2 regions of the Bacillus sp. FJAT-42376 genome follow, and region 2 is predicted to be linked to the other one. Evidence: predicted binding sites of a transcription regulator. Region 2 holds the regulator's gene; the other holds the start of a gene.
What was found. Region 2 encodes CtsR, which represses protease genes until heat stress. Its sites were predicted from a motif close to ATGGTCAATAAAGGTCAAACA; they were not measured.

Region 1: the regulator CtsR is predicted to act here: its motif matches at 10,482-10,502, upstream of clpP (ATP-dependent Clp endopeptidase proteolytic subunit ClpP).

Annotation. Positions count from the first base shown of each region.
Region 1 is NZ_CP033906.1:3,928,825-3,944,397, forward strand. Features, by position in the region: gene eno (phosphopyruvate hydratase) at 1-924, opposite strand, end outside; gene gpmI (2,3-bisphosphoglycerate-independent phosphoglycerate mutase) at 1,054-2,583, opposite strand; gene tpiA (triose-phosphate isomerase) at 2,576-3,337, opposite strand; gene CEF21_RS19785 (phosphoglycerate kinase) at 3,845-5,029, opposite strand; gene gap (type I glyceraldehyde-3-phosphate dehydrogenase) at 5,164-6,171, opposite strand; gene CEF21_RS19795 (sugar-binding transcriptional regulator) at 6,221-7,237, opposite strand; gene CEF21_RS19800 (glutaredoxin family protein) at 7,358-7,609, opposite strand; gene rpoN (RNA polymerase factor sigma-54) at 7,602-8,936, opposite strand; gene yvfG (protein YvfG) at 9,013-9,237, shown strand; tRNA gene CEF21_RS19815 (tRNA-Arg) at 9,628-9,706, opposite strand; gene CEF21_RS19820 (DUF2164 domain-containing protein) at 9,988-10,245, opposite strand; gene clpP (ATP-dependent Clp endopeptidase proteolytic subunit ClpP) at 10,557-11,162, shown strand; gene CEF21_RS19830 (HPr family phosphocarrier protein) at 11,201-11,458, opposite strand; gene whiA (DNA-binding protein WhiA) at 11,538-12,488, opposite strand; gene CEF21_RS19840 (gluconeogenesis factor YvcK family protein) at 12,527-13,486, opposite strand; gene rapZ (RNase adapter RapZ) at 13,483-14,403, opposite strand; gene CEF21_RS19850 (8-oxo-dGTP diphosphatase) at 14,449-14,907, opposite strand; gene trxB (thioredoxin-disulfide reductase) at 15,195-15,573, opposite strand, start outside.
Region 2 is NZ_CP033906.1:439,338-454,910, forward strand. Features, by position in the region: rRNA gene CEF21_RS02085 (23S ribosomal RNA) at 1-428, shown strand, start outside; rRNA gene rrf (5S ribosomal RNA) at 564-679, shown strand; tRNA gene CEF21_RS02095 (tRNA-Val) at 718-793, shown strand; tRNA gene CEF21_RS02100 (tRNA-Thr) at 797-872, shown strand; tRNA gene CEF21_RS02105 (tRNA-Lys) at 909-984, shown strand; tRNA gene CEF21_RS02110 (tRNA-Leu) at 998-1,079, shown strand; tRNA gene CEF21_RS02115 (tRNA-Gly) at 1,090-1,164, shown strand; tRNA gene CEF21_RS02120 (tRNA-Leu) at 1,175-1,260, shown strand; tRNA gene CEF21_RS02125 (tRNA-Arg) at 1,279-1,355, shown strand; tRNA gene CEF21_RS02130 (tRNA-Pro) at 1,382-1,458, shown strand; tRNA gene CEF21_RS02135 (tRNA-Ala) at 1,469-1,544, shown strand; rRNA gene CEF21_RS02140 (16S ribosomal RNA) at 1,624-3,162, shown strand; rRNA gene CEF21_RS02145 (23S ribosomal RNA) at 3,405-6,332, shown strand; rRNA gene rrf (5S ribosomal RNA) at 6,408-6,523, shown strand; gene CEF21_RS02155 (CtsR family transcriptional regulator) at 7,889-8,353, shown strand; gene mcsA (protein-arginine kinase activator protein McsA) at 8,375-8,926, shown strand; gene mcsB (protein-arginine kinase McsB) at 8,930-10,003, shown strand; gene clpC (ATP-dependent protease ATP-binding subunit ClpC) at 10,009-12,447, shown strand; gene radA (DNA repair protein RadA) at 12,541-13,923, shown strand; gene disA (DNA integrity scanning diadenylate cyclase DisA) at 13,929-14,996, shown strand; gene CEF21_RS02185 (PIN/TRAM domain-containing protein) at 15,160-15,573, shown strand, end outside.

The DNA.
Region 1 (15,573 bases), 760 kb from region 2:
TCCGCCGATGCGGTCAGTAAGAAGTTTGTGTCCATCCCAGTCGTTTTCGTCAAGTCCATCTTCAATGGAAAGGATCGGGAATTCGTTCACAAGCTGCTCGTAGAAATCAACCATTTCAGCTGAAGACAATCCGTTGCGGCCTTCGCCTGCAAGATCGTATTTGCCAGTTTCTTTGTTGTAGAATTCAGAAGAAGCAACGTCCATACCAAGCATGATGTCTTTGCCAGCTTCGTAGCCAGCTTTCGTGATGGCTTCAACGATTACTTCAAGAGCTTCACGGTTAGAACCAAGGTTTGGAGCGAATCCGCCTTCGTCACCAACAGCTGTGTTAAGACCTTTTGCTTTTAGTACTGATTTAAGAGCATGGAATACTTCTGCTCCCATACGGATTGCTTCTTTGAAAGTAGGTGCTCCAACAGGAAGGATCATGAACTCCTGGAAGTCTACGTTGTTATCAGCATGAGATCCGCCGTTGATGATGTTCATCATTGGAGTTGGAAGCTGTTTCGCGTTGAATCCGCCAAGGTAACGGTAAAGCGGAAGACCAACGAAGTCTGCAGCTGCATGAGCAACAGCCATGGATACACCAAGGATTGCGTTAGCGCCCAATTTGCCTTTGTTTTCTGTTCCATCAAGCTCGATCATAATTGTGTCAATTCCAACCTGATCTGTTACGTCTAGACCGATGATTTCTTCAGCGATTACGTTGTTTACGTTCTCTACTGCTTGAAGTACGCCTTTTCCAAGGTAACGGTCTTTGTCACCGTCGCGAAGTTCTACTGCTTCGTGTTCACCAGTAGAAGCACCGCTTGGTACTAGTGCGCGTCCGAAAGCGCCTGATTCTGTGTAAACTTCTACTTCAACTGTTGGGTTTCCGCGGGAGTCAAGGACTTCACGTGCATATACATCAACAATAGCTGGCATTTAATTTCTCTCCTTTGAGTTAAAAAATTTTATTGGTTTAAAGTTGGCTGCTGATTTTCGCTTCAGGCATTTGCTTTCCGCTCCAATCAACTGGTGTTAAAAATCAACACCATGCTTTGAACAAAGCTTTTATTTAATTAAAGATTTACCTGTCATTTCTTCCGGCTGATCCACTTCAAGCAGATCAAGCATCGTTGGAGCAAGATCTCCAAGGATTCCGCCTTCGCGCAGCTCCAAACCTTGTTTCGTTACGATAACAGGAACAGGGTTGGTTGTGTGAGCTGTATGAGGCTCTCCGTTTTCTGCGATCAGGATATCCGCATTTCCGTGGTCCGCTGTAATAATAGCGGTGCCGCCTTTTTCAAGGATGGCATCGACTACTTTACCGAGGCATTCATCAACGGCTTCGATTGCTTTAATCGTAGGCTCCACTTTACCTGAATGGCCGACCATATCAGGGTTGGCAAAGTTCAGAATAATAGCATCCTGCTTATCGCCGTGAATCTCGTCAAGTAAAGCATCGGCTACTTCATACGCACTCATCTCCGGCTTCAGGTCATAGGTTGCAACCTTCGGCGAGTCAATCAAAATGCGCTTTTCTCCCTCGAACTCCTCTTCACGTCCGCCGCTCATAAAGAACGTAACGTGAGGGTATTTCTCGGTTTCTGCGATACGCAGCTGTCTTAGGTTGTTCTGGGCAAGAACTTCCCCAATTGTATTATCCAGGTTTACTGGCTTGAATGCTACAAAACCTTTGACGGTCTCACTAAAGCGAGTCAGGCTGACAAAGTGAAGATTCTTAGGCGCTTTTTCACCGCGGTCAAATTCTCTGAAATCAGCGTTCGTAAAGGTATTGGAGATTTGAATCGCACGGTCAGGACGGAAGTTGTAGAAAATCACACTGTCATTGTCCTGAATCGTTCCAACCGGTGAGCCGTCTTCCTTCGTCATGACAGAAGGGATAACGAACTCATCGTGGATTCCATTTTCGTAAGAGTCTTTTACAAGCTCCATTGGATCACGGTAGTCAGGGCCTTCACCGTAAACCATGGCACGGTACGCTTTTTCCACACGGTCCCAGCGTTTGTCGCGGTCCATGGAATAATAGCGTCCAGAGATGGTTGCAAGCTCGCCGCCGTACTCTTCAAGTTTTTCCTGAAGGGCTTTAATATACTTTTCAGCTGTTTGAGGGCCGACGTCTCGTCCGTCAAGGAAGCCGTGAACGTATACTTTTTCAACGCCTTCAGATTTAGCAAGCTTAAGAAGGGCAAACAGGTGCTCAATGTGGCTGTGAACTCCGCCATCTGACAGAAGACCTGCCAGGTGAAGAGCTGTGCCATTTTTCTTCACGCTGTCCATCGCATCAAGGAAGGTCTGGTTCTTTTCGAACTCGCCTTCACGGATTGCCACGTTTACACGCGTTAAGCTTTGGTAGACAATTCGTCCCGCTCCGATATTCAAATGTCCTACTTCAGAGTTCCCCATTTGGCCGTCCGGAAGGCCAACTGCTTCACCGCTTGCGGTAAGAGTGGAATGCGGGTATTGCTCCCAGTAACGGTCGAAATTCGGTTTCTTTGCTTGCGCAACAGCATTTCCTTCTGTCTCGCTGCGAAGTCCGAAACCGTCCAGGATAATTAGAGCTACGGGTTTCTTACTCATTCTTTCCACCCTCTAGCAATTGAAGGAAAGATTGTGCTTCAAGGCTTGCTCCGCCGACTAGCGCGCCGTCAATATCGGATTGAGCCATGTATTCTTTAATGTTGGCAGGCTTTACGCTTCCGCCGTATTGAATGCGGACTGCATCTGCTGCTTCTTGTGAAAATTGTTCTGCTACCACTTTACGGATGTACGCACATACTTCGTTTGCATCCTCTGCAGATGAAGATTTGCCTGTTCCGATTGCCCAGATTGGCTCGTAAGCGATAACGGTTTGTTTAACCTGCTCTTCAGAAAGACCTGCAAGAGCTGCTTTTACCTGGCTTCCAACAAGCTCGTTTGTTTTTCCGGATTCACGCTCTTCAAGCGTTTCTCCGCAGCAAACGATTGGAGTTAAACCATGTTTGAATGCAGCAGCTGTCTTTTTGTTCACAGTTTCGTCTGTTTCAGCGAACATTTCACGGCGCTCGGAGTGTCCGAGAACCACGTATTCTACACCAAGATCTTTAAGTGCAACCGGGCTTACTTCTCCAGTAAAAGCACCGTTTTCTTCGAAGTGCATGTTTTGCGCACCGATTTTAAGATCTGTTCCTTTTGCAATCTCAACTAGACGATCAAGGAATAGAGCCGGTGAGCATACCACTGCATCCACTTGTTCAGATGAAGGAACGAGGCTTTTTACTTCTTCAGCAAAGCTTTTCGCTTCTGCCATTGTTTTGTTCATTTTCCAGTTACCTGCAATGATCGGTTTTCTCATAGCTAAGCCGTCCTTTCATGTTAAAAGGTCATAAGGCTGCGCACACAGCCTTCTTGCTTTGTTAATTAGCTGTTGATTTCTGCTTCAGGCGTTCGCTTTCCGCGGGGCGGGCGGTGAGCCTCCTCGCGGCTTCGCCACTGCGGGGTCTCACCTGTCCCGCTGCTCCCGCAGGAGTCTCACGCCTTCCGCTCCAATCAACAGGTGTTCAAATCAAACCCATGATTTAACAAAGCCTACTTTTCAAAAGTTACAGAAGGTTTGTAGAGGCCTGCAGATACAGGTCAGTTCTGCGCTGCGGCAGGACGCCGCGCTTTTAGCAGAACTTCCTTAATCCAAGGCGCTTACGCTTTTCAACATCGGTATTTTTTTATACCGGGTATACGTTGTCTAGCTCCAGCGCCTAGGCCCTCGAGGTCATAAGCCACTCAACCTACGGAAGGAAAGAACGCCTTCCTTCGGCTGATTGTCTTATGCTTGTCGGGCCTGTGCAAGGCGCTTACGCTTTTCTTATTTATCGTTAAGTGCCACTACTCCAGGAAGTTCTTTGCCTTCCATGAATTCAAGGGAAGCACCGCCGCCTGTTGAGATGTGATCCATTTTGTCTGCAAGACCGAACTTCTCAACTGCTGCAGCGGAGTCTCCTCCTCCGATGACCGAATATGTATCGTCAGCTTCTGCAAGAGCCTCGGCCACTGCTTTCGTACCGTGGGAGAATGGTTCAAGTTCGAATACTCCAAGCGGTCCGTTCCAGATCACAAGCTTTGATTTCTTGATGACGTCAGCATAAATCTCGCGGGATTTAGGTCCGGCATCAAGGCCTTCCCAGTCTTCCGGGATGTTATCGATTGAAACGACTTGTGTGTTGGCATCTTTAGAGAAATCATCTCCAACAACGATGTCCACTGGCATGTAGAAGTTTACGCCGTTTGCTTTTGCTTTTTCCATGAAGGATTTAGCCAAATCCACTTTATCTTCTTCAAGAAGGGATTTTCCAACACCATGTCCAAGGGCTTTGATGAACGTATAAGCCAAACCGCCGCCGATGATCAGGTTGTCCACTTTGTCAAGAAGGTGATCAATGACACCAATCTTGTCTTTTACTTTTGCTCCGCCGATGATGGCCGTGAATGGGCGTTCCGGATCAGATAGCGCTTTTCCAAGTACATCCAATTCTTTTTCCATAAGGAAACCGGAAACAGCCGGAAGGTGCTCAGCGATTCCTGCTGTAGATGCGTGTGCACGGTGTGCAGCACCGAATGCGTCATTTACATAAACATCCGCAAGCTCTGCGAATGCTTTTGACAATTCTGCATCGTTTTTCTCTTCTCCAGGGTAGAAACGCACGTTTTCAAGAAGAAGCACATCGCCATTTTCAAGCTTAGCAATTTCTTCTTTCACGCTTTCGCCATAAGCTTCGTCAGTTTTAACGACACTTTTGCCAAGAAGCTCTTGAAGGCGCTCTGCAACCGCATTTAGACGAAGTTCTTCCACAACCTGGCCTTTAGGACGTCCAAGATGGCTTGCAAGCAAAACTTTCGCTCCCTGCTCAACCATGTACTGGATTGTCGGAAGAGCCGCACGGATCCTCGTATCATCTGTCACTTTGCCTTCTTCCATCGGAACGTTGAAGTCAACGCGGCAGAATACAACCTTACCTTGAATCTCGATGTCTTTTAAAGATTTTTTGTTCATTTCAAAGGCCTCCTTCTTACGGATAAAAACCATAGAAAAAGGGAGGGGGAATTGCTGTAGATCCCCTTCCCCTTTTCCGATTTCATTATATCGTTTCTTCTTCGGTTCGTCCAAACGTAACCGAATCGGGTTTATTAAAGTCCTTTAGAAGCGATGTAGCCAACTAGGTCAACTACGCGGTTAGAGTATCCGCTCTCGTTGTCGTACCAAGAGATAACTTTAACCATGCTGCCTTCCATAACCATTGTGGAAAGAGCGTCGATTGTTGAAGAGTTGATGTTTCCGTTGTAATCACCGGATACAAGAGGCTCTTCGCTGTAGCCAAGAATTCCTTTAAGATCGCCTTCAGCCGCTTCTTTAAGAGCTGCGTTCACTTCGTCAGCTGTTACATCTTTATCAAGCTCAGCAACAAGGTCAACTAGAGAAACGTTTGGAGTTGGAACGCGCATTGCTCCGCCGTTTAGTTTGCCTTTAAGTTCAGGAAGAACAAGGGAAACAGCTTTAGCAGCACCTGTTGTAGTCGGGATGATGTTTTCAGCAGCTGCACGCGCACGACGGTAGTCTTTGTGCGGAAGATCAAGGATCTGCTGATCATTTGTGTAAGAGTGAACAGTTGTCATCATACCGCGTTTGATACCGAACTTGTCGTTCAATACTTTTGCGAATGGTGCAAGGCAGTTCGTTGTGCAAGATGCATTTGAAATAACATCGTGAGAAGCAGCATCGTATTTATCATGGTTAACACCCATAACGATTGTGATGTCTTCGTCTGTTGCAGGAGCTGAAATGATGACTTTTTTAGCGCCAGCTTCGATATGTTTCGCAGCGTCAGCACGTTTTGTGAAGAAACCAGTTGATTCAACAACTACTTCTACACCCATTTCTCCCCAAGAAAGTTTAGCAGGATCGCGCTCTGCAGTAACCTGGATTGTTTTACCGTCCACGATTAGGTTGTTGCCGTCTACAGATACTTCTGCGTCAAGCTTACCGTGTACAGAGTCATATTTTAGTAGGTGAGCAAGCATGTTAGCGTCAGTTAGATCGTTTACTGCTACTACCTCTACGTTTGAATTTTTCAAAGCTGCGCGGAAAACGTTACGTCCGATACGTCCGAAACCGTTAATACCAATTTTAGTTGCCATGAATGTTTCCTCCTTTTAAAGTGAGAAATATTTTTATATTTAGGGACTGTTAATCCCTTAATAACTCTTTTGCTGCACCTTCATCCGTCACAAGAATGGAATCCAGCGACTGTTTCATGTAAGCGTGAATGGCTTTTGCCTTGGATGAACCTCCGGCAACAGCAATCACATTCTTCAGATTCGCCAGGTCATCCAGCTGTATGCCCACTGTATGAACCTTGTGAACCATCTTGCCTGTTTCATCAAAATAATAGCCGAATGCTTCTGCCACTGCTTCGCCATGTTCAATTTTCTCCATGTCAAAAGCAGCAGTTTTCCGCCGTTCTGCCATTGTCATAGCATCCCCTATTCCATGAACAACCATACTAGAAGACTTGATGATTTTCAAAAGTTCTTTAATAGAAGGTTCTTCTGTTAAAGACTGCCAGGCTTCCGCACTTAATTGGTCAGGAACATGAAGGAGCCGGTAATTTCCCATTGCGCGCTCTGCCATTTTCGCGCAAATCGTATTCGCTTGATTTTCCACATTCTCGCCGAGTCCCCCTCTTGCAGGAACGAAAAGCAAGTCGCGGTTTGTATCAGGTGTCATCATTTCTGCTACTGCAGCAAGGGTAGTACCCCCGGTAACTGCGACTGTATCGCCGCCGGAGAGATGTTCTTTTATGCAGGTGACACAAGCACGCCCCATCTCTTTTTTCACCCAGGAAGATTGATCACTGTCTCCAGAAACGACAATCACCCGTTTTAGATTTAATCTCTCTTTTAGTTTATTTTCCATAAGAGTGAGACCTAAAACATCCTTCATCATTTCTTCCAGGGTTTTCAGAAGCTTGGAACCGGCCTCCGTCAGTGTCATGCCTGAAGTTTCGATTGCAATCAGATTCTGGTCTTTAAGGAACTGAACCTCTGCCCGTAAAACACGTTCACTGATGCCAAGGCTGATCGAAAGGCTTCTGCGTCCAATAGGCTGCATAAGTCGTATGTACTGCAAGACCTGATACCTTTTTTGCATAAGCTTGAGCAGATCGGGAACTAGTTTCTTTTGTACCTCTATCATTTCTCTCATCTGTGCGATCCTTTCAAACAAGACATCGGGACTTTTTTTGTCCCTACGAGACATATTATGTCCCACTTACTGCAAAAAAAATCTCCCTGCTACACATTTATTTTAACAGGGAGGGAAAGCTTATTCAATCCTAACATCCTCATGTATCCGCTTACTTAAAAAATCTTTTTTTACTTGCCCGTATACCAGGGTTTTTCCGTCCATTTCAATGACCGGAATCATCAATCCGTACTTTTCAGTCAGACCATCATCTTTTTGAATGTCCACTATTGTATAGGACCCATCCATCTCCTCACACAGTTCCGCTATGATGTTAACTGCTTCTTCACAAAGATGGCAGCCTTCTCTTGAATAGACGGTCAAATTAATCATTCCCTGCCTCCGTATAGCGTCTTCTTAAAGAAGACGGCGGTATTTTCAGCTGATCGCGATACTTGGCAACCGTTCGCCTTGAAATCTTTAAATCATGCCTTTCCAGCATAGCAGAGGCAATCATCTGGTCTGATAGCGGCGATGTTTTATCTTCGCTCTCTACTAAGCGCAGCAGCATTTCCTTCGCGCCAGCTGCAGACTGTTCCGTTTCCTGCAGAGATCCTATTTTATTGACTAGGAAGGATTTCATTTCAAGCGTCCCATAGGGTGTTTGCACATATTTTCCTTTTATCGCTCTGCTGACAGTGGATTCATGGAATCCGGACGCTTCAGCTAAGTCGTTTAATGTCAGCGGTTTAAGCATTTCCCGTTTTCCTGAAAGAAAAAAGGCCTCTTGGAACGCAACAATTTGTTTCATGATTTGGACCATGGTTTGTTTTCGATGGTCCATCGTTTTCAGCAGCCATGTCCCCTGCTGTTCTTTAGCGGACAAATATTTCTTCAGTTCAGTCTGCCCATGCTGATTTTTCAGGCTCTCATATTTTCTGCTGATTCTGATTTGGGGTACCGCTTCATCGTTGCAGGCTGCCGCGATTCCAGTTTCCCGACGCTCTACAATTAGATCCGGAATAATGTAGGAGGCTTGCCCTCCCGCAAATGCGCTGCCCGGCTTTGGCTGGAGGCGGAGGGTAAAATCAAACACATCCTGAATGTCCTCCATGCTGAATCCTGAAATTTTCTTTAAAAGCTTCCAGGACCGTTCCGCAAAAAGCTTGAAATGATCCCTGATGACCGCCTCTGCCACTTTCGGCTTCTCTGTCATCCTCTGCATTTGCAGCAAAAGACATTCCTGCAGGCTTCTCGCCCCAATGCCTGCAGGGTCCAGGCTTTGCAAAACGTCTATACACCGGTTTGCTTCTTCCGCCGTTAATCCAGTACTGCAGAGCGCATTTTCGGCATCACCGTCCAAGTAACCGTTTTCATCAAGCATATCGATTAAGAGCCTTGTTCCCTTAGCAATAGATCCATTCGTGCCTGTCAGCCTCAGCTGCTCTTGCAAGTGATCAGATAAGCTATATGGAGCAGCGCTGGCAGTTTCCATTATGCTGAAATCTCCGCTTTTCCTTTTTGATATTTTTCTATGGTAAAATACATTCAAACCAGATTGTTCTTTTATTTCAATTAGGGGATTATCCAGAGCCAGTTCCTGTATATACCGCTCCAGTTCCATTGAGTTATATTGGAGAAGGGCAAGTGCCTGTTTCAGCTCCTGGGACATATGAAGCTTTAAGGACTGCTCCTGTGATAAGCCTTGTTTAATTTTCATAACGGTCCTACCTCCTCCCTTCATTTTACATGAAGCTAAGGGATTTTAGGAGAAAAATCAGAAAGGAGAATCCTTCATGAGCGAACTTTTTTCCATTCCTTATTTCGAACAGAATTTTCGCCAGCATATTGAAATGAATCAGGGAAAAATGGCCAAAACAGATGCGATGAACAGCTATTACCGTTCTGTAGTATCGACGCTTGTTCAGGACCAGCTGACAAAAAACGCTGAAGTGCTTAAGCGGATTCAGCATCTGGACAAAGCATACAGCACAGTTAAAGCTGAACAAAAACAACAGTAAACATTTCCTCTTTTCTTATCTAAAAATATTTGGTACAATCCATAAATCAGCAGTGATTCTGCTGCTGCACACACGTCCATTCCAGCCAGTGCCTATGCGCACTGGAGTGTACATAATTCTTATAAAATCAATTTAACCGCCTTCCGGTTCGGGATGGCGGTTTTTTATGCAATTTCAAGGATGACATTTGCATCAAAATAAAGCTTGCAGGGGCTAAATGGCCATCTTCGCCATAACGTTTTCATAAAGCCCCGCGGTTTTCCCAGCGGTCATTTAACCTGCTTGTGCTGAAAAAGGATACGGAGTATGCACCTGGCGATGCCTCTGAGATCCTGTGCAAATCAAAAAAAGCCCCTCCAGCATAGCCAGAAGGACTGTTCTTATTATGTATGGCGCGCTCGAAGGGATTCGAACCCCCGACAGACGTGGTACCGGAAACCACCGCTCTATCCAACTGAGCTACGAGCGCCTTAAGTGTCAGCAAGGAATATTATATGATACTAACCCCAATAAATCAAGCACTTTATTATTGATAATGAGAAGCTTTGCAAATTTCCAAACCGTTTAAACTATGATCCACCGGAACTGCAGGCAGTAATCGAAGAAGTTCTTTATCATTCCAATGGCATTCAGGCAATTAAACTGTACGGCAAAAAGCCGAGGGCACCCGTTATGAGGATGCTTAAGTGCGCGCCATGTGTCACTTAAGCATCCGATCCGGCAATCCGCAGGAGCCCATTTACAAAAACCCTATGAATCAAGCTTTCTTTTCCGAAGCGGCTTTTCAAGCGAATAGTATTCTTCTTCCAAATCCAGAAGCTTCTCATTCAGCAATGCCCTTGCATCTTCCACTCCCTGGTTATAAAAATAAGGCCCCAGCTCATTGCCAATGTACTCAAGAAAAATTTCAGCAGCCAGGTCGCCGATTTCCTCATCCCATTCTTTGTACAGGTAGTCCTGCAGCTTGGAAATCATATCGGCCTTCGCTTCCTTCTTCAGTTTAATCATTCGATTCCGCCCTTTCCTTTTGAGAAACCTCAATCGGCTTTCATTGAATCTTATCTTATCATTCCGAAGAACCTTTTGTCTGATTTGTTATCTTTTAAAATACGGACTTCCCGGATAATATCTTTTCTAAGCGATGGGCTATATGTGAATGGCATCTATCGTTTATGCTGTTTAAATCCTTATGAAAGGGGTATGATGAATACAGTCGGCATAGACTGTTAAAAGCCGGTTGTTTTTGTTTGACCTTTATTGACCATAATTGTATGATGATAGTACATAAGGAAATTACATATTAAAAGGGAGGCTATACTGTGAATTTAATTCCTACAGTTATTGAGCAAACGAACCGCGGAGAACGTGCATACGATATTTATTCCCGCTTGCTGAAAGACCGAATCATTATGCTTGGGAGCGGAATTGACGACAATGTAGCAAACGCTGTTGTTGCCCAGCTTTTATTCCTTGAAGCAGAAGATCCAGAAAAGGATATTTCCATTTACATCAATAGCCCTGGCGGATCCATTACAGCTGGTATGGCCATTTATGATACCATGCAGTTCATTAAACCGGATGTTAATACTATCTGTATCGGTATGGCTGCATCAATGGGTGCATTCCTTCTTGCAGCAGGCACGAAAGGCAAGCGCTATGCCCTTCCAAACAGTGAGGTTATGATCCATCAGCCTCTTGGAGGAGCTCAAGGTCAAGCAACAGAAATTGAAATTGCCGCTAAGCGCATTCTATTCCTTCGTGAAAAATTGAATCAAATTCTTTCAGACCGCACTGGACAGCCGCTTGAAGTGATCAGCCGCGACACGGACCGCGATAACTTCATGACAGCTGAAAGAGCACTGGAATACGGTTTGATCGATAAAATTATGAACCGCAACATTTTGGATAACAGCGAGAAGAAGTAACAAAAAAAACGGATTGCCCTTTTCAGGCAATCCGTTTTTTATATCTCCTGATGCACATATTCCTCAAGCGCTTCAAGCGCCTCTTGTTCATCATGCCCCTCTGCGATCAGCGTGATTGTGGAACCTGTGCCAATGGCAAGACTCATTAATCCCATAATGCTTTTGGCGTTTACCTTTTTTCCTTCTTTTTCGAGAAAAATGTCCGAGCCATATCGATTGGCTTCTTGAACAAATAAAGCTGCAGGACGTGCTTGCAGGCCATTTTTCAGGCGGACTTCCACTTGCTTCTCTACCATATGAATCCCCTCTCCCTTTTGATCTTTATGTTAAGTGCCTTTGCCATTAAGCAAAAAAACACCATATCCCCCAATTGAATTATTTCATGGAAACCGGCTTTCCGGCTCTTAACTGATCCGCAATTTGATCGAGCTTCCGCAGCCGGTGGTTGATTCCCGATTTGCTGATTGTTCCGCTGGAGACCATTTCACCAAGTTCTTTTAACGTAACATCCTGGTAATCAACTCTCAGCCGGGCAATCTCCCTAAGTTTTTCCGGAAGCATATCCAGCCCGATTTTGCTGTCAATGTATTGGATGTTCTCCACTTGTCTTAATGCTGCGCCGATGGTTTTATTCAGGTTAGCGGTCTCGCAGTTGACGAGCCGGTTAACGGAATTTCTCATGTCTCTGACAATGCGGATATCTTCAAATTTCAAAAGTGCCGTATGAGCTCCGATAATGTTTAAAAACTCCGCAATCTTTTCGGCTTCTTTCATATAGGCAATAAACCCTTTTTTTCTTTCAAGGGATTTGCTGTTTAAGTGAAATGTATTCATCAGCTCGCTTAAAGAGTCACTGTGCTCTTTGTAAAGCGAGAAAATTTCAAGATGGTATGAAGATGTCTCAGGATTGTTCACGGAACCTCCAGCAAGAAATGCGCCTCTCATGTAGGAGCGTTTGCAGCATTTCTTGTGAATCAGTTCAGGTGAGATCTCCCTTACAAACGTAAAGGATTCGCCCAGTATTTTTAAATCTTCAAGAATTTCTCTTGCCTGTTCTGTCAGCCTTACAATGTAAACATTGTTCTTTTTAAGCCGCATTTTTTTCCGGACAAGCAGCTCAACCGCCGCTTCATACTGTCTCTTTAGTAAAATGTATATTCTGCGGGCAATTGCCGCATTTTCTGTCTGAATATCCAGAACCAATTTTCTGTTTGAGAAGGAGAGGGAACCGTTCATCCTGATAAGAGCGGAAAGCTCAGCTTTCAGGCAGCAGCCCTTGATTTCAACCTGTGTCAGTTCTTTTTTGGTTTCGGATGCAAAAGACATATTCTGCACCTCCATTTTCCGTTGTGCACGCGCTTGCTCTAGATGGATTTCTGCAAAATCCCGTAAAGAAGTTTCGCAACTTTATTCGTATCGTGTCTGATTACGTCCCGGTCATCGGTAATCAAATGCTCATGTACGATAGAAAGCCCGAGTTTCTCCAGTTCATCCAGATCTGCATGCACAGGCTGTGCAAGTTCCGCAGCATAGCGCTGTTTGATCGTATCAGGAATGGTGTCTGCATTCACAAGGATGGTATCGATAAATGCACAGTTCATATGATCATAAAGAGCTTTTATATGATCACTCGCCTTATAGCCCAGTGTTTCACCCGGCTGAGTCATAACATTGCATATATAAACCTTCTTCGCTTTTGCCTTGCACACTTCCTGTCCGATTTTCGGAACAAGCAGGTTTGGCAGGATGCTTGTATATAAGCTTCCTGGTCCAAGTATAATTAAATCAGCTTCCTGAATGACATCAATTGTTTCAGGCAGCGGATCAATATTTTCCGGAGTAAGAAATACCCGCTTAATTTTCTTCGCAGAAGCAGGAATCTTGGATTCACCGGAAACGACGGATCGGTCTTCCATTTCAGCATGCAGTTCAACACTGCTGTTCGCTGCCGGAAGAACCTTTCCTCTAACATTAAGCACCTTGCTCATTTCCTTAATTGCGTGGGTAAAGTCACCTGTAATATTGGTCATGGCAGCCAGTATCAAGTTTCCAAGCGAATGGCCTGTCAGGCTGTCCCCTTTGTTAAATCGATGCTGAAACAGTTCTTCTACCAGCGGTTCTACATCAGAGAGCGCGGCCAGAACATTTCGAATATCCCCAGGAGGAGGAATCTTCAATTCATCACGGAGGCGGCCTGAGCTCCCGCCGTCATCAGCGACAGTCACGATTGCCGTAATATCAACCGGATAGACCTTGAGTCCCCGGAGCAGAACAGAGAGCCCGGTCCCTCCGCCGATTATGACGATTTTAGGCAGCACGTCTATTTCTTGCTTCTTCTTTCAATATCGCGGTGGGACACATGGGCCTTATAATCCTTTTTATAATACCCCGCGATGTGTTCGGCAAGCGTTACCGAGCGATGCTGGCCTCCTGTACAGCCAATCGCAATAACAAGCTGGCTCTTGCCTTCCCTTTTATAATAAGGGAGCATAAATGTCAGCAAATCGAGAACCTTTTCAAGAAACTTGGATGTTTCATTCCATTTCATCACATAAGAAGAGACCTCTTCTTCAAGGCCAGTTTTCAGCCTCATGTGTTCAATGTAGTGAGGGTTCGGCAGAAATCTTACATCGAAGACAAGATCGGCATCAATCGGGATACCATATTTAAAGCCAAAGGACATAATATTGACCGTAAAGGTCTGTTCTTCAGCTGCGGAAAATTGCTTCAGGATTTTCTCTCTGAGCTGGCGGGGTTTTAAGTCGGACGTATCGTAAATGATCTGGGCGCGTCCTTTTAACTCCTCCAGCAGTTCTCTTTCAATCTGAATTCCTTCAAGCGGAAGTCCCGTAGATGCGAGAGGGTGTGAGCGTCTTGTTTCCTTGTAGCGGGTAACAAGCGTTGAATCCTTGGCATCCAGGAATAGAATTTGCGGAGTAATCCAGGCAGATTCTCCGATTTCATCAAGAGCCTGGAAAAGGCTGTCAAAAAATTCGCGGCCCCTTAAATCCATTACAAGAGCCACTTTGTTCATCTTGGAACCTGATTCCTTCATCAGTTCCAAGAATTTCGGAAGAAGAGTTGGCGGGAGATTGTCTACACAAAAAAAGCCTAAATCTTCAAAGCTTTGAATGGCAACTGTCTTGCCTGCGCCGGACATTCCGGTAATAATGACCATTTGAATGTCTGAGTGAGTCTGAGTGCTCTCTTCCTGTCCAATATTTTGGCTTGTCAGTTCCATCCGGAATTTCCTCCTCCCCTTCTTATGCAGACAAAGGGTATATTTTTATTGGGGATCGAGCCTGTAGCTCAGCAGTTCAAAATCTTTTGTATACGTAAATGTGCCGTAGATGACACCTGATCCCTTTAACATAAAATCAAGAATATGATGGTCACCTGGCGCCATAGGGAGATCTGCAATAGCTGCCGGGTCATGCCAGGCAATGAGGCCTTCTTCAGATTCATCCACGTGTTCACCGCTGTAATCCTCTGCAAAAAAGGTAAACATCATCCATTCAGAGACAATTTCGTTCCCTTCCTTAATCAAAAAGGTAAAGATCCCCTTTATTTCAGGATTTTTTAAATATATGCCTGTTTCTTCCCGATATTCGCGGATAACGGAATCTTTTAAGGATTCACCCTGCTCCATTTTCCCGCCGGGAGCGACCCACCAGCCCCTTCTCGGTTTCTGAAGAAGAAGAACTTTATCGTCTTTTTTTAAGACACAATTCGTAACACGCTGCAACGTCGTTCACCTCGTTGTGGTAAGCCAGATTTCATTCACTTAATTATACTATTTATATACTTCACTCACAACGAACGAACCTTTTAAATTGCAAGGGAATGTCAAAACGTCCTGCTTGTATGGTCTGCACAAGTGCCGGGATGATAGCTAAGAAGGCAAAAAAAAGGAGCGCAGGAAAGGGTACCTGCGCTCTAAACATATTTATAAAAGGGGGTCAATTACTATTCTTATCTTACCCCATGTTTATTTCACCTGTGTTACAGGAGAGTTAAAACCTAATTACGGTTTTACTTTGACGCTTTAAGCTTTTCATGCAGCTCTTCTACATAGTTTTGTGCGCTTTGTGCCGCGATGCTTCCGTCGCCTGTTGCGGTAACGATCTGGCGAAGCGTTTTTTCGCGGATATCCCCCGCTGCAAAAATGCCGGGCACTCTTGTTTCCATTAGCTCATTTGTTTCGATATAGCCATTTTCATTTGTAATCCGAAGATTTTCAAACGGCTGTGACAGAGGGACCATGCCGATATAGATAAAGGCTCCATCTGCTTTGAACGGCTGTTCTTCGCCGGTCTGGGTGTTAACAAGCGTAACACTGCCGACTTTACCGCCTTCTTCGTGAATTTCACTGACAGTATGGTTCCAGATGAACTCAATTTTGTCATTGTCA
Region 2 (15,573 bases):
AAGAGTCCACATCGACGGGGAGGTTTGGCACCTCGATGTCGGCTCATCGCATCCTGGGGCTGTAGTCGGTCCCAAGGGTTGGGCTGTTCGCCCATTAAAGCGGTACGCGAGCTGGGTTCAGAACGTCGTGAGACAGTTCGGTCCCTATCCGTCGCGGGCGCAGGAAATTTGAGAGGAGCTGTCCTTAGTACGAGAGGACCGGGATGGACGCACCGCTGGTGTACCAGTTGTCTTGCCAAAGGCATCGCTGGGTAGCTATGTGCGGACGGGATAAGTGCTGAAAGCATCTAAGCATGAAGCCCCCCTCAAGATGAGATTTCCCATCATTTGAGTAAGACCCCTGAAAGATGATCAGGTTGATAGGTTCGAGGTGGAAGCGTGGCGACACGTGCAGCTGACGAATACTAATCGGTCGAGGACTTAACCTTTATTCAAGTAAGGCTTCCATTACTCGTGAAGCACATCGTTATCTAGTTTTGAAAGAGCAAAAAAAGATAAAAAAATATCTTGCTTTTCTTCGGAAAAGAGGTATAATAAATCTTGTCGCTTTTTTAAGAAATATGTCTGGTGACTATGGCAAAGAGGTCACACCCGTTCCCATACCGAACACGGAAGTTAAGCTCTTTAGCGCCGATGGTAGTTGGGGGTTTCCCCCTGTGAGAGTAGGACGCCGCCAGGCGTATACATATGTGTTAAAGCTTTGACAGCTTTAACTTCGGAGGATTAGCTCAGCTGGGAGAGCATCTGCCTTACAAGCAGAGGGTCGGCGGTTCGATCCCGTCATCCTCCACCACTTGCCGGTGTAGCTCAATTGGTAGAGCAACTGACTTGTAATCAGTAGGTTGGGGGTTCAAGTCCTCTTGCCGGCACCATTTTCTTTGGCCGTATGCTCAAGGGAATTCAACAAAGAGCCATTAGCTCAGTCGGTAGAGCATCTGACTTTTAATCAGAGGGTCGAAGGTTCGAGTCCTTCATGGCTCACCATTTAATTTAATATGCGGGTGTGGCGGAACTGGCAGACGCACTAGACTTAGGATCTAGCGCCTTCGGGCGTGGGGGTTCGACTCCCTTCACCCGCATCTTAATTTTGCGGAAGTAGTTCAGTGGTAGAACACCACCTTGCCAAGGTGGGGGTCGCGGGTTCGAATCCCGTCTTCCGCTCCAATCCCATAACGCCGGGGTGGCGGAATTGGCAGACGCACAGGACTTAAAATCCTGCGGTAGGTGACTACCGTACCGGTTCGATCCCGGTCCTCGGCACTTGAGAGAACTTAATATGCGCCCGTAGCTCAATTGGATAGAGCGTTTGACTACGGATCAAAAGGTTAGGGGTTCGACTCCTCTCGGGCGCGCCATAATTTTATTATACTCAATTAAGGTTCGGGAAGTAGCTCAGCTTGGTAGAGCACTTGGTTTGGGACCAAGGGGTCGCAGGTTCGAATCCTGTCTTCCCGACCATCTATACATTGGGGCCTTAGCTCAGCTGGGAGAGCGCCTGCCTTGCACGCAGGAGGTCAGCGGTTCGATCCCGCTAGGCTCCACCAATATATGATCTTTGAAAACTAAACAAATCGAAGTGCCAACGTTAATTCTAGAGCAACAAACAAGAGCTAGTCAAACTACTTTTTGGAGAGTTTGATCCTGGCTCAGGACGAACGCTGGCGGCGTGCCTAATACATGCAAGTCGAGCGGATCTCTTCGGAGATCAGCGGCGGACGGGTGAGTAACACGTGGGCAACCTGCCTGTAAGACTGGGATAACTCCGGGAAACCGGAGCTAATACCGGATAACCTTTCGAACCGCATGGTTCGGAATTGAAAGACGGTTATGCTGTCACTTACAGATGGGCCCGCGGCGCATTAGCTAGTTGGTGAGGTAATGGCTCACCAAGGCGACGATGCGTAGCCGACCTGAGAGGGTGATCGGCCACACTGGGACTGAGACACGGCCCAGACTCCTACGGGAGGCAGCAGTAGGGAATCTTCCGCAATGGACGAAAGTCTGACGGAGCAACGCCGCGTGAGTGATGAAGGTTTTCGGATCGTAAAGCTCTGTTGTTAGGGAAGAACAAGTGCGGGAGTCACTGCCCGCGCCTTGACGGTACCTAACCAGAAAGCCACGGCTAACTACGTGCCAGCAGCCGCGGTAATACGTAGGTGGCAAGCGTTGTCCGGAATTATTGGGCGTAAAGCGCGCGCAGGCGGTCTTTTAAGTCTGATGTGAAAGCCCCCGGCTCAACCGGGGAGGGTCATTGGAAACTGGAGGACTTGAGTGCAGAAGAGGAGAGTGGAATTCCACGTGTAGCGGTGAAATGCGTAGAGATGTGGAGGAACACCAGTGGCGAAGGCGACTCTCTGGTCTGTAACTGACGCTGAGGCGCGAAAGCGTGGGGAGCGAACAGGATTAGATACCCTGGTAGTCCACGCCGTAAACGATGAGTGCTAAGTGTTAGAGGGTTTCCGCCCTTTAGTGCTGCAGCTAACGCATTAAGCACTCCGCCTGGGGAGTACGGTCGCAAGACTGAAACTCAAAGGAATTGACGGGGGCCCGCACAAGCGGTGGAGCATGTGGTTTAATTCGAAGCAACGCGAAGAACCTTACCAGGTCTTGACATCCTCTGCCACTTCTAGAGATAGAAGGTTCCCCTTCGGGGGACAGAGTGACAGGTGGTGCATGGTTGTCGTCAGCTCGTGTCGTGAGATGTTGGGTTAAGTCCCGCAACGAGCGCAACCCTTGATCTTAGTTGCCAGCATTCAGTTGGGCACTCTAAGGTGACTGCCGGTGACAAACCGGAGGAAGGTGGGGATGACGTCAAATCATCATGCCCCTTATGACCTGGGCTACACACGTGCTACAATGGATGGTACAAAGGGCAGCGAAACCGCGAGGTTCAGCGAATCCCATAAAACCATTCTCAGTTCGGATTGCAGGCTGCAACTCGCCTGCATGAAGCCGGAATCGCTAGTAATCGCGGATCAGCATGCCGCGGTGAATACGTTCCCGGGCCTTGTACACACCGCCCGTCACACCACGAGAGTTTGCAACACCCGAAGTCGGTGGGGTAACCCGTAAGGGAGCCAGCCGCCTAAGGTGGGGCAGATGATTGGGGTGAAGTCGTAACAAGGTAGCCGTATCGGAAGGTGCGGCTGGATCACCTCCTTTCTAAGGAAGAATTATCAGCACCCATGCGGTGCAGCGATTAACGGACGCACTTCGAATTTGTTTAGTTTTGAGAGATCATTCTCTCTTAACTTGTTCTTTGAAAACTAGATAACGATATGAATGTCAAACATTCACACGAGTAAGAAAGAACCTTACGATTTTCTTCTGCGTCTATCGCAGAATGAAATGAAAAGTCTGAAGACATCTGTTTTCAGCTTCTAACGAAGATAACTCCGTTATCAGGTTAAGTTAGAAAGGGCGCACGGTGGATGCCTTGGCACTAGGAGCCGATGAAGGACGGTACGAACACCGATATGCTTCGGGGAGCTGTAAGTAAGCGTTGATCCGGAGATTTCCGAATGGGGAAACCCGCTGCTCGTAATGGAGCAGCATCCTGACTTGAATACATAGAGTCTGGAAGGCATACCCGGGGAACTGAAACATCTAAGTACCCGGAGGAAGAGAAAGCAAATGCGATTCCCTGAGTAGCGGCGAGCGAAACGGGATCAGCCCAAACCAGAAGGCTTGCCTTCTGGGGTTGTAGGACACTCAACACGGAGTTACAAAGGAACGGGGTAGGCGAAGCGGTCTGGAAAGGCCCGCCAGAGAAGGTAACAGCCCTGTAATCGAAACTTCGTTCCCTCCTGAGTGGATCCTGAGTACGGCGGGACACGAGAAATCCCGTCGGAATCCGGGAGGACCATCTCCCAAGGCTAAATACTCCCTAGTGACCGATAGTGAACCAGTACCGTGAGGGAAAGGTGAAAAGCACCCCGGAAGGGGAGTGAAACAGATCCTGAAACCGTGTGCCTACAAGTAGTCAGAGCCCGTTAACGGGTGATGGCGTGCCTTTTGTAGAATGAACCGGCGAGTTACGATTACGTGCAAGGTTAAGTTGAAGAGACGGAGCCGCAGCGAAAGCGAGTCTGAATAGGGCGAATGAGTACGTGGTCGTAGACCCGAAACCAGGTGATCTACCCATGTCCAGGGTGAAGTTCAGGTAACACTGAATGGAGGCCCGAACCCACGCACGTTGAAAAGTGCGGGGATGAGGTGTGGGTAGCGGAGAAATTCCAATCGAACCTGGAGATAGCTGGTTCTCTCCGAAATAGCTTTAGGGCTAGCCTCATAGCAAGAGTCTTGGAGGTAGAGCACTGATTGGACTAGGGGCCCTCATCGGGTTACCGAATTCAGTCAAACTCCGAATGCCAAAGACTTATCTATGGGAGTCAGACTGCGAGTGATAAGATCCGTAGTCAAAAGGGAAACAGCCCAGACCACCAGCTAAGGTCCCCAAGTATCCGTTAAGTGGAAAAGGATGTGGGGTTGCTTAGACAACCAGGATGTTGGCTTAGAAGCAGCCACCATTTAAAGAGTGCGTAATAGCTCACTGGTCGAGTGACCCTGCGCCGAAAATGTACCGGGGCTAAACGGATCACCGAAGCTGTGGACTGTTCTTTCAGAACAGTGGTAGGAGAGCGTTCTAAGGGCTGTGAAGCCAGACCGGAAGGACTGGTGGAGCGCTTAGAAGTGAGAATGCCGGTATGAGTAGCGAAAGAGGGGTGAGAATCCCCTCCACCGAATGCCTAAGGTTTCCTGAGGAAGGCTCGTCCGCTCAGGGTTAGTCGGGACCTAAGCCGAGGCCGAAAGGCGTAGGCGATGGACAACAGGTTGAGATTCCTGTACCACCTCTTTTCCGTTTGAGCAATGGAGGGACGCAGGAGGATAGGGTAAGCGCGCTGTTGGATATGCGCGTCCAAGCAGGTAGGCTCAAGGGATAGGCAAATCCGTCCCTTGGTTAAGGCTGAGCTGTGATGGCGAGGGAAATTAAGTACCGAAGTTCCTGATTCCACACTGCCTAGAAAAGCTTCTAGCGAGGAAAATGGTGCCCGTACCGCAAACCGACACAGGTAGGCGAGGAGAGAATCCTAAGGTGATCGAGAGAACTCTCGTTAAGGAACTCGGCAAAATGACCCCGTAACTTCGGGAGAAGGGGTGCTCTTTAGGGTGAATAGCCTTGAAGAGCCGCAGTGAATAGGCCCAGGCGACTGTTTAGCAAAAACACAGGTCTCTGCGAAGCCGCAAGGCGAAGTATAGGGGCTGACGCCTGCCCGGTGCTGGAAGGTTAAGAGGAGAGGTTAGCGCAAGCGAAGCTTTGAATTGAAGCCCCAGTAAACGGCGGCCGTAACTATAACGGTCCTAAGGTAGCGAAATTCCTTGTCGGGTAAGTTCCGACCCGCACGAAAGGCGTAACGATCTGGGCACTGTCTCAACGAGAGACTCGGTGAAATTATAGTACCTGTGAAGATGCAGGTTACCCGCGACAGGACGGAAAGACCCCGTGGAGCTTTACTGCAGCCTGATATTGAATTTTGGCACAGCTTGTACAGGATAGGTAGGAGCCTTGGAAACCGGAGCGCCAGCTTCGGTGGAGGCATCGGTGGGATACTACCCTGGCTGTGTTGAACTTCTAACCCGCGGCCCTGATCGGGCCGGGAGACAGTGTCAGGCGGGCAGTTTGACTGGGGCGGTCGCCTCCTAAAATGTAACGGAGGCGCCCAAAGGTTCCCTCAGAATGGTTGGAAATCATTCGCAGAGTGTAAAGGCACAAGGGAGCTTGACTGCGAGACCTACAAGTCGAGCAGGGACGAAAGTCGGGCTTAGTGATCCGGTGGTTCCGCATGGAAGGGCCATCGCTCAACGGATAAAAGCTACCCCGGGGATAACAGGCTTATCTCCCCCAAGAGTCCACATCGACGGGGAGGTTTGGCACCTCGATGTCGGCTCATCGCATCCTGGGGCTGTAGTCGGTCCCAAGGGTTGGGCTGTTCGCCCATTAAAGCGGTACGCGAGCTGGGTTCAGAACGTCGTGAGACAGTTCGGTCCCTATCCGTCGCGGGCGCAGGAAATTTGAGAGGAGCTGTCCTTAGTACGAGAGGACCGGGATGGACGCACCGCTGGTGTACCAGTTGTCTTGCCAAAGGCATCGCTGGGTAGCTATGTGCGGACGGGATAAGTGCTGAAAGCATCTAAGCATGAAGCCCCCCTCAAGATGAGATTTCCCATCATTTGAGTAAGACCCCTGAAAGATGATCAGGTTGATAGGTTCGAGGTGGAAGCGTGGCGACACGTGCAGCTGACGAATACTAATCGGTCGAGGACTTAACCTTTATTCAAGTAAGGCTTCTAATACTCGTGAAGCACATCGTTATCTAGTTTTGAAAGAGCAATCTTTCAACCTTATATCTGGTAATTATGGCAAAGAGGTCACACCCGTTCCCATACCGAACACGGAAGTTAAGCTCTTTAGCGCCGATGGTAGTTGGGGGTTTCCCCCTGTGAGAGTAGGACATTGCCAGGTACAAGAAAAAAAAGGCTTGCCCCTTGGGGCGGGCCTTTTTTGTGTTTCGGTGCGGAAGATACAATGGATACTCGATTCGGGTTGGTCTTTGTGGGCTTTTTAAAGGATACCCCTGGGATAGGAGAAGGATGCGGTAAGGCGAATACTCGATACGGTTAGACCGTAATCCTGCTGCTGATCATGTCGATTTTTAGGGTTTCGATAATAAATGGGGCATTTTCGAGAATATATGAAGATTTTCGATAATAAATCGGCCTGTTTCGATAATAAATCCCCTGCGAATGGAATAACTGTTTACTCAACTGGTAGCTCGATGCGTCAAATCCTCCCGAAAAATCGATATCAGTCTCCTTTTCGTCGATATATTTTAAAAACCGCCGATATATCCCAAAAAATCGTCGATAAATCGAAATAATCGTCGATAAATCGAAATAATCGTCGATATCTAAAAAAAGCCGATACTTGTTTTGTCATAGCATGCCAGCTGCTGTTATAAGGCACCAAACTGATCAGGTCCAATTGATTTTATCTCGAAATGCGCAAAATGGGCTGTTAGAAATCAAAGAAAAACCCTGATCCGCAGTTATACCCTCCCTGTCCATCTCCCTCCGAAAATCAGCCCCCTTACGTACATGTCTTCATCCGCGGAATTCCAAAAACCTCGCACCGTATCCGGATCTCCAGTATAAAACCTTAGCAGCAAACCCCAATCGCATCGTTCTTAAGGTTATAGAGTTTCCGCAAAAAACAGTGTGACATTGGAATGATTTTTCGTATTGAAAGTTTGAAGCTGATGATTAATGGAGAACATGATGGATATTATCCTATTTGAAGAATGATCATGGACAGAATGATTTTACGGCTGTTATTTCCACCGCTTCAGCACAGAAAGCAATGTAACAGGGCACCAGAAAGTTTTCGCACTCATTTATTTATTGGTGTAAGTACATGGCAGTCAATTTGATTCTTCCAGGCTACAGCATCGTTTTAACAGCTGGCGTGATGTGACAGGAACTGGGAAGGGGAGAATTGGTGCCGCCTGCTATTTTGCCTGGAATGATATTTTCATAAGGTGAATTAGGTGCAATAGGGTTTTAATAAAAAGCAGGAAAGGGAAATGATGAATAGAAAGGTAAACGCAAAGAAAGTCATCTGGAATAGAACAGGGTGATGATCACAAAAACTTGGCCGTGTATAAAATGAGCATATACGATTGCGGCCCTGCTGAAAGAGAACCGGCTGGCTCGAAAAGGAATGATTGAGATTCATAACGGGATGCTCCTCAAATGAAATAGTTGAAAAAAAAGCAGGAAAGTCATATATTTATATTAGTCAAATATAGTCAAAGTCAAGTGAGGAGGAGGCTTGATGAGAAACATTTCGGATATTATCGAGCAGTATTTGAAGCAGGTTCTCGATATGAGTGAAGAAGAGATCGTCGAGCTGAAGAGAAGCGAGATTGCCGATAAGTTCCAGTGTGTACCCTCTCAAATTAACTATGTTATTAATACACGATTCACGGCTGAACGGGGTTATGTGGTGGAAAGCAAGCGGGGCGGAGGCGGCTACATTCGCATTATCAAAGTTCAATCAAACGATGATGCCCACCTTCTGGATCAAATTTTAGACCTTGCAGGTGACCGGATACCGCAGGCTTCTGCAGAAGATATTATTATGAGACTCGCAGCAGAGCAGGTTATTTCAGCCCGTGAGGCTAAAATTATGCTGAGTGTAATGGATCGCTCCGTGCTTTATGTGGATCTGCCTTTAAGAGATGAATTAAGATCCAGAATGCTGAAAGCAATGCTGACGTCCCTTAAATATAAATAAAGGTAAGGCGGGTGATCCTCATTGATTTGTCAGGAATGCCATGAAAGACCGGCTACGTTTCACTTTACGAAAGTAATTAATGGTGAAAAAGCAGAAGTTCATATTTGCGAACATTGTGCGAAAGAGAATAGTAATATGATGGTATTTGGAAGTGATGGAGGTTTTTCAATTAACTCCCTTTTATCAGGACTGCTTAATTTTGAAACGAAGCTCGGCAAGTCGGATACATCCTCCATGTACCGGTCAGAAGAAGTTCTCCAGTGTCCGCGCTGCCGTATGACCTTCAGGGAATTCGGCAAGGCAGGCAGATTCGGATGCCCTGACTGCTATCGGACTTTCAAAAGTGAAATAACACCTATTTTAAGAAAAGTTCACAGCGGCAACACTGTTCATGGAGGCAAAATTCCGAAGCGCATTGGAGGAAGTATTCATCTCCAAAAAAGAATGGAAGAACTGAAAAAACAAATGCAGCATCACATTGCCCAGGAAGAGTTTGAAAAAGCGGCGGAACTCAGAGATGAAATCAAAGATATTGTCAGAGAAATGAATTCTGATCGAGGGGAGGAAGCTTAAGTTATGTCATTGCAGGATTTTATGAACAATGCAATGAGTGCCTGGATGAGTCAGGAAGGACCGGACTCAGACATCGTTCTGAGCAGCAGAGTCAGGCTGGCGCGGAATATTGAACAGTTCCGTTTTCCGACACTGGCATCAGAGGAAGAATTTCAGCAAATTCTCTCGATGTTTGAAGAGCGTTTCTCAGAGCAGTCTTTCCCCGATATCGGATCATTTGTCCTGCTGAAGATGAGCGAATTGGAACCTGTACAGAAAAGGGTGCTTGTTGAAAAGCATTTGATCAGTCCAAGTCTTGCCGACCATTCCTCCTACGCAGGCTGCCTGCTTTCCGTAAATGAGGAAGTCAGCATCATGGTGAATGAAGAGGACCACATTCGAATACAATGTTTATTCCCGGGTCTTCAAGTCAGAGAGGCTCTTGAAGTGGCAGGCAAGCTGGATGACTGGATAGAAAACGAGATTGATTATGCGTTTGATGAGAATAGAGGATATCTGACAAGCTGTCCCACCAATGTAGGGACGGGAATGAGAGCATCCGTCATGATGCATCTTCCCGCTCTTGCTTTAACAAAGCAAATGAACCGGATTGTGCCGGCAATTAACCAGCTTGGTCTGGTTGTTAGAGGAATTTACGGGGAAGGCAGCGAAGCTTTAGGTAATCTGTTTCAAATTTCAAACCAGATCACTCTTGGCAAGTCAGAAGAGGATATTGCCGAAGATCTTCTCAGTGTTGTACAGCAATTGATTGCCCAGGAACGGTCCGCCAGAGAAGCGGTATTAAGCACAAAGAAAATCCTGCTTGAGGACCGGATTTACAGGTCATACGGAGTTTTATCAAACAGCCGGATTATCGAATCAAAAGAAACGGCGCAATGTTTATCAGATGTCAGACTGGGAATTGATTTAGGACTGATACAAAACGTTTCCAGAAATATATTAAATGAATTGATGATTTTGACTCAGCCGGGCTTTCTTCAGGTGTATTCGGGAGAAGCGCTGAACCCGGAGGAGAGGGATATACGCAGAGCTGCACTAATTCGTGAACGCTTAAAAATGGAGATAGATGGAGGCTGATAGGTATGATGTTCGGCAGATTTACAGAGAGAGCGCAAAAAGTACTGGCACTGGCTCAAGAAGAAGCCGTCAGACTGGGACATAATAATATTGGAACAGAACATATCCTTCTTGGTCTTGTACGCGAAGGAGAGGGAATTGCTGCAAAAGCGCTGAACGCCCTTGGACTTGGTTCAGAGAAGATCCAAAAAGAAGTGGAAAGCTTGATTGGAAGAGGGCAGGATATCTCACAGACCATCCACTATACACCCCGTGCAAAGAAAGTAATCGAACTTTCAATGGATGAAGCGCGTAAACTGGGTCATTCCTATGTGGGAACAGAACACATTCTGCTTGGCTTGATTCGCGAAGGGGAAGGCGTTGCAGCACGTGTACTTAATAATCTTGGAGTAAGTTTAAATAAAGCAAGGCAGCAGGTTCTTCAGCTGCTCGGAAGCAATGAATCTTCTTCCGGCCATCAGGGCGGAGGCATGGCTAACGCCAATACGCCTACATTAGACAGCCTTGCGCGCGATCTAACGGTCATTGCCCGCGAAGGCAGCCTGGATCCTGTAATCGGACGCGGAAAAGAGATACAGCGTGTCATTGAGGTATTGAGCCGCAGAACGAAAAACAATCCGGTTCTTATCGGGGAGCCGGGTGTAGGTAAAACAGCCATTGCTGAGGGGCTTGCCCAGCAAATCGTCCAAAACGAAGTGCCGGAAATCCTTCGGGATAAACGGGTCATGACGCTTGATATGGGTACGGTTGTTGCCGGAACGAAATACCGCGGTGAGTTTGAGGACCGTCTGAAAAAAGTGATGGATGAAATCCGTCAGGCAGGGAATATCATTCTGTTCATTGATGAACTGCATACATTGATCGGTGCAGGCGGAGCAGAAGGAGCGATCGATGCATCCAACATTCTGAAGCCTTCCTTAGCCCGCGGCGAGCTTCAATGCATCGGTGCTACGACTCTTGATGAATACCGTAAATATATTGAAAAAGATGCAGCCCTTGAAAGACGTTTCCAGCCGATTACAGTAGATGAGCCGACAGTAGCTGAAAGCATTCAGATTCTTAGCGGGCTTCGCGACCGCTATGAGGCACATCACCGTGTTTCGATCACAGACGCAGCGATTGATGCGGCTGTTAAGCTTTCAGACCGCTATATCTCAGACCGTTTCCTTCCGGATAAGGCGATTGATCTTATCGACGAAGCAGGATCAAAAGTAAGGCTGCGTTCGTTCACTACTCCTCCCAACCTGAAGGAGCTTGAAGTTAAGCTTGAAGAAGTAAGGAAGGAAAAAGATGCGGCGGTTCAAAGCCAGGAGTTTGAAAAGGCGGCATCTCTAAGGGATACAGAGCAAAGACTCCGCGAACAGCTGGACGAAACGAAGAAGACGTGGAAAGAAAAACAAGGTCAGGAAAATACAGAAGTAACGGTAGAAGATATTGCGATGGTTGTATCCAACTGGACAGGAGTTCCTGTATCGCGTCTAGCACAGACCGAGACGGATAAGCTTCTGAACATGGAGGAGCTTCTTCATTCCCGCGTAATCGGTCAGGATGAAGCGGTAGTAGCTGTAGCGAAAGCAGTAAGAAGAGCAAGAGCAGGTCTTAAGGACCCGAAACGTCCGATTGGATCGTTTGTCTTCCTTGGACCAACAGGTGTAGGGAAAACAGAACTTGCCCGCGCTCTGGCTGAATCCATTTTTGGTGACGAGGATGCGATGATCCGCATCGATATGTCTGAGTATATGGAAAAACATTCAACGTCCCGTTTAGTGGGTTCTCCTCCGGGATATGTTGGCTATGAAGAAGGCGGCCAGCTCACAGAGAAGGTTAGACGCAAACCATATTCCGTGGTTCTGCTTGACGAAATTGAAAAAGCACACCCGGATGTGTTCAATATCCTTCTCCAGGTTCTTGAGGATGGCCGTTTGACCGACTCCAAAGGAAGAACGGTTGACTTTAGAAATACGATCCTCATTATGACATCCAACGTGGGAGCAAGTGAGCTGAAGCGCAATAAGTACGTAGGCTTTAATGTTCAGGATGAAAATCAGAATTATAAGGATATGAAAGGCAAAGTCATGGACGAATTGAAGAAAGCGTTCCGTCCCGAGTTCATTAACCGGATCGACGAAATCATTGTCTTCCATTCGCTTGAGAAGAAACATCTGAAAGAGATTGTGACGCTTATGTCCGGACAGCTTACAAAGCGTCTGGCTGAACTGGACTTGTCTCTCACTCTGACAGATGCTGCAATTGACAAAATCACAGAGGAAGGCGTTGACCTTGAGTATGGTGCACGGCCTCTCCGCAGGGCAATTCAGAAGCATGTAGAAGACCGCTTGTCTGAAGAACTGCTGAAAGGCAATATCGAGAAAGGCCAAAACATCACACTCGATGTCGAAAACAGCGATTTTGTCGTGAAGCAGGCGGAAAAACTAAATCAATAACCATTAGAAGCAGAGGCATACATTCGATTCCGTATGCCTCGCTTTCTTCTTTTTAAAAAGCTTCCTTTCAGCAGGGAAAAGAGAGGTTGGAACATGGCAAAGACAAAGACTAAATTTATGTGCCAGTCATGCGGATATGAATCGGCGAAATGGATGGGGAAATGTCCGGGATGCGGTGCATGGAATACGATGAACGAGGAAACATTTAAAACCGGAACAGGGACTGGATCAAGACGAACCTCATTCCAGCATTCTGCCCAAACCGCACAAAAGCCTTCCCCCATTACCAAAATCGAAACAACCGCGGAGCCCCGGATTATGACGAAAATGAAAGAACTGAATCGTGTTCTCGGAAATGGGATTGTAAAAGGGTCCCTTGTCCTGATTGGCGGAGATCCGGGTATCGGAAAGTCGACCTTGCTTTTGCAGGTGTCGTCGCAGCTTGCGGACTTAGGGAACAGGGTGCTCTACATTTCCGGCGAGGAGTCGGTTAAACAAACGAAGCTCAGAGCGGATAGACTGGACGTTAAATCGGATGAGCTGCTGGTTCTTGCCGAAACCGATATGGAGTTTATTACAAAAGCCATCGATGAAGCACAGCCGTCACTGGTCGTCATAGATTCCATTCAGACTGTTTACCAGAGTGACATTACTTCAGCACCCGGAAGCGTCTCCCAGGTAAGGGAGTGTACCGCGGAACTAATGAGAATAGCCAAAACGAAGGGAATTGCCATTTTCATCGTAGGGCACGTAACGAAGGAAGGCTCCATTGCAGGTCCGCGTCTTTTGGAGCATATGGTGGATGCCGTACTGTACTTTGAAGGGGAACGCCATCATACATACCGGATTCTCCGGGCCGTAAAAAACCGCTTCGGATCAACAAATGAAATGGGGATTTTTGAGATGAAGGAGGCCGGTCTGGCCGAGGTGCTGAATCCTTCAGAAATTTTTCTCGAAGAGCGCTCAAAAGGTGCTGCCGGTTCCACCGTTGTGGCTTCGATGGAAGGAACAAGGCCGGTTCTCGTCGAAATACAAGCATTAATATCGCCGACCAGTTTTGGGAACCCGAGGCGGATGGCAACAGGGATTGATCATAATCGCGTCCCGCTTTTAATGGCTGTACTGGAAAAACGCGTGGGACTTCTGCTTCAAAATCAGGATGCCTATTTAAAAGTAGCGGGGGGCGTCAAGCTGGATGAACCGGCGATTGATCTCGCCATTGCGGTCAGCATCGCATCGAGCTTCCGGGATGTGCCAACTAATCCGATGGATATCATCATTGGCGAGGTGGGTTTAACAGGTGAGGTTCGAAGAGTATCAAGAATTGAGCAAAGAGTTCAGGAAGCTGCAAAACTCGGCTTCAAACGGGTGATTTTGCCTGAAGCGAATATTGGCGGGTGGACGGCACCGGCTGATATTAAGATCATTGGTGTAAAAAATGTATCGGAAGCCTTGCAGCATTCACTGGGGGGATAAGCACCATGCTGGATAAACAGAAATCTGCGAGATACTTAAAAGACATCCTGCGATTTATCGCACCGGGCACACCGATTCGTGAAGGCATTGAAAACGTACTGAGAGCCAAAACGGGCGGGCTGATTGTGCTCGGATACAACGAAAAAGTGAAAGATATTGTTGATGGGGGATTTTATATCCATTCTCCATTTTCTCCGGCCCATCTTTATGAGCTTGCGAAGATGGACGGCGCCATTATTTTAAGCGACTCCGGGCAGAAAATTTTATTTGCCAACGCCCAGCTTGTCCCGGATCCGTCGATTCCTTCGTCCGAAACAGGGATGAGGCACAGAACGGCGGAAAGAGTAGCGAAGCAGACAGGGTGCCTGGTCATTGCCATCTCCCAGCGCAGAAATGTGATTACTCTGTATCATGGAGAGCACAAATATTCTTTGAGAGACATAGGGGTTATTTTGGTCAAAGCCAATCAGGCTATACAGACTCTTGAAAAATATAAAACGGTCTTTGACCAGTCCATTGCGAACTTAAACGCACTGGAATTTGAAGAGCTCGTCACATACGGCGAAGTCCTTCATGTTCTCCACCGGATTGAAATGGTGCTCCGGATTAAAAACGAAATTATTACGTATGTGAATGAGCTAGGAACAGAGGGAAGGCTGATCCGGCTTCAGATGAGTGAGCTTGTGACAGATATTGAAGGGGAAACGATGCTCTTGATAAAGGATTATAGTTTAAACCGGGTTCAGGACGCGCGTGCTATATTGAAGCAGCTGCAGGATCTTGCTAACTTTGATTTGCTTGAAGACACGGTTTTGTTTAAACTGCTCGGGCATCCCCATTACACGAATACAGAGGAGCAGATTTTGCCAAGGGGGTATAGAATCCTAAGCAAGATTAAGCGGCTGCCCCCGTCCATTATTGACAATCTTGTGACAAAGTTTCTGAACCTGAAACTTATCTTTCACGCATCCGTAGAACAATTGGATGAGGTGGAAGGAATCGGGGAGATCAGGGCAAGAAAAATTAAAGAGGGCATGAAAAGGATGCAGCAGCAGTCTCTGATTGACCGGTGACGTTTCATTTTTTGCGGAAAAGGGTATTCCTTTTCTGTTATGTATGTTATTCAGCATTCAAAATGTCAGTCTATTTTCATTCTGATTACAAATTTTGAAAATATAATGGCTGTACGTTTTAATTCTTATAATCTGTTTATAATGGTTAAAAGGAGGTGAAGGTATGTTAAAGCGAATCGTTCAAATCTTCTTTCTGATTACAGGAGGAGTACTGGGAATCTTTTTTATGCCCGCTTTACTGAAACTTATGAATCTACAGGACATACCTTTTTTAAATACAACGTATACACTCGCAATATTAGGGGCCGTCATTTTTTTCCTGGCGACATTCTGGCTCGTGGATTACGCTGTAAATTGGATTAAGAAGTGGGAAGAGTCCCTTGTAAAAGCTCCGGTAACAGATGTACTTTTCGGAAGTCTCGGATTGGTTTTTGGACTCATAATTGCTTTTCTTCTTGTTAATGTTATTCCGTTTAAAGATATTCCGTATCAAGTGTTCAGCCTGATTATTCCTGTCTTTCTGACGCTGCTGTTAGGCTATCTCGGATTTCAGGTCGGGTTTAAAAAGAAGGATGAA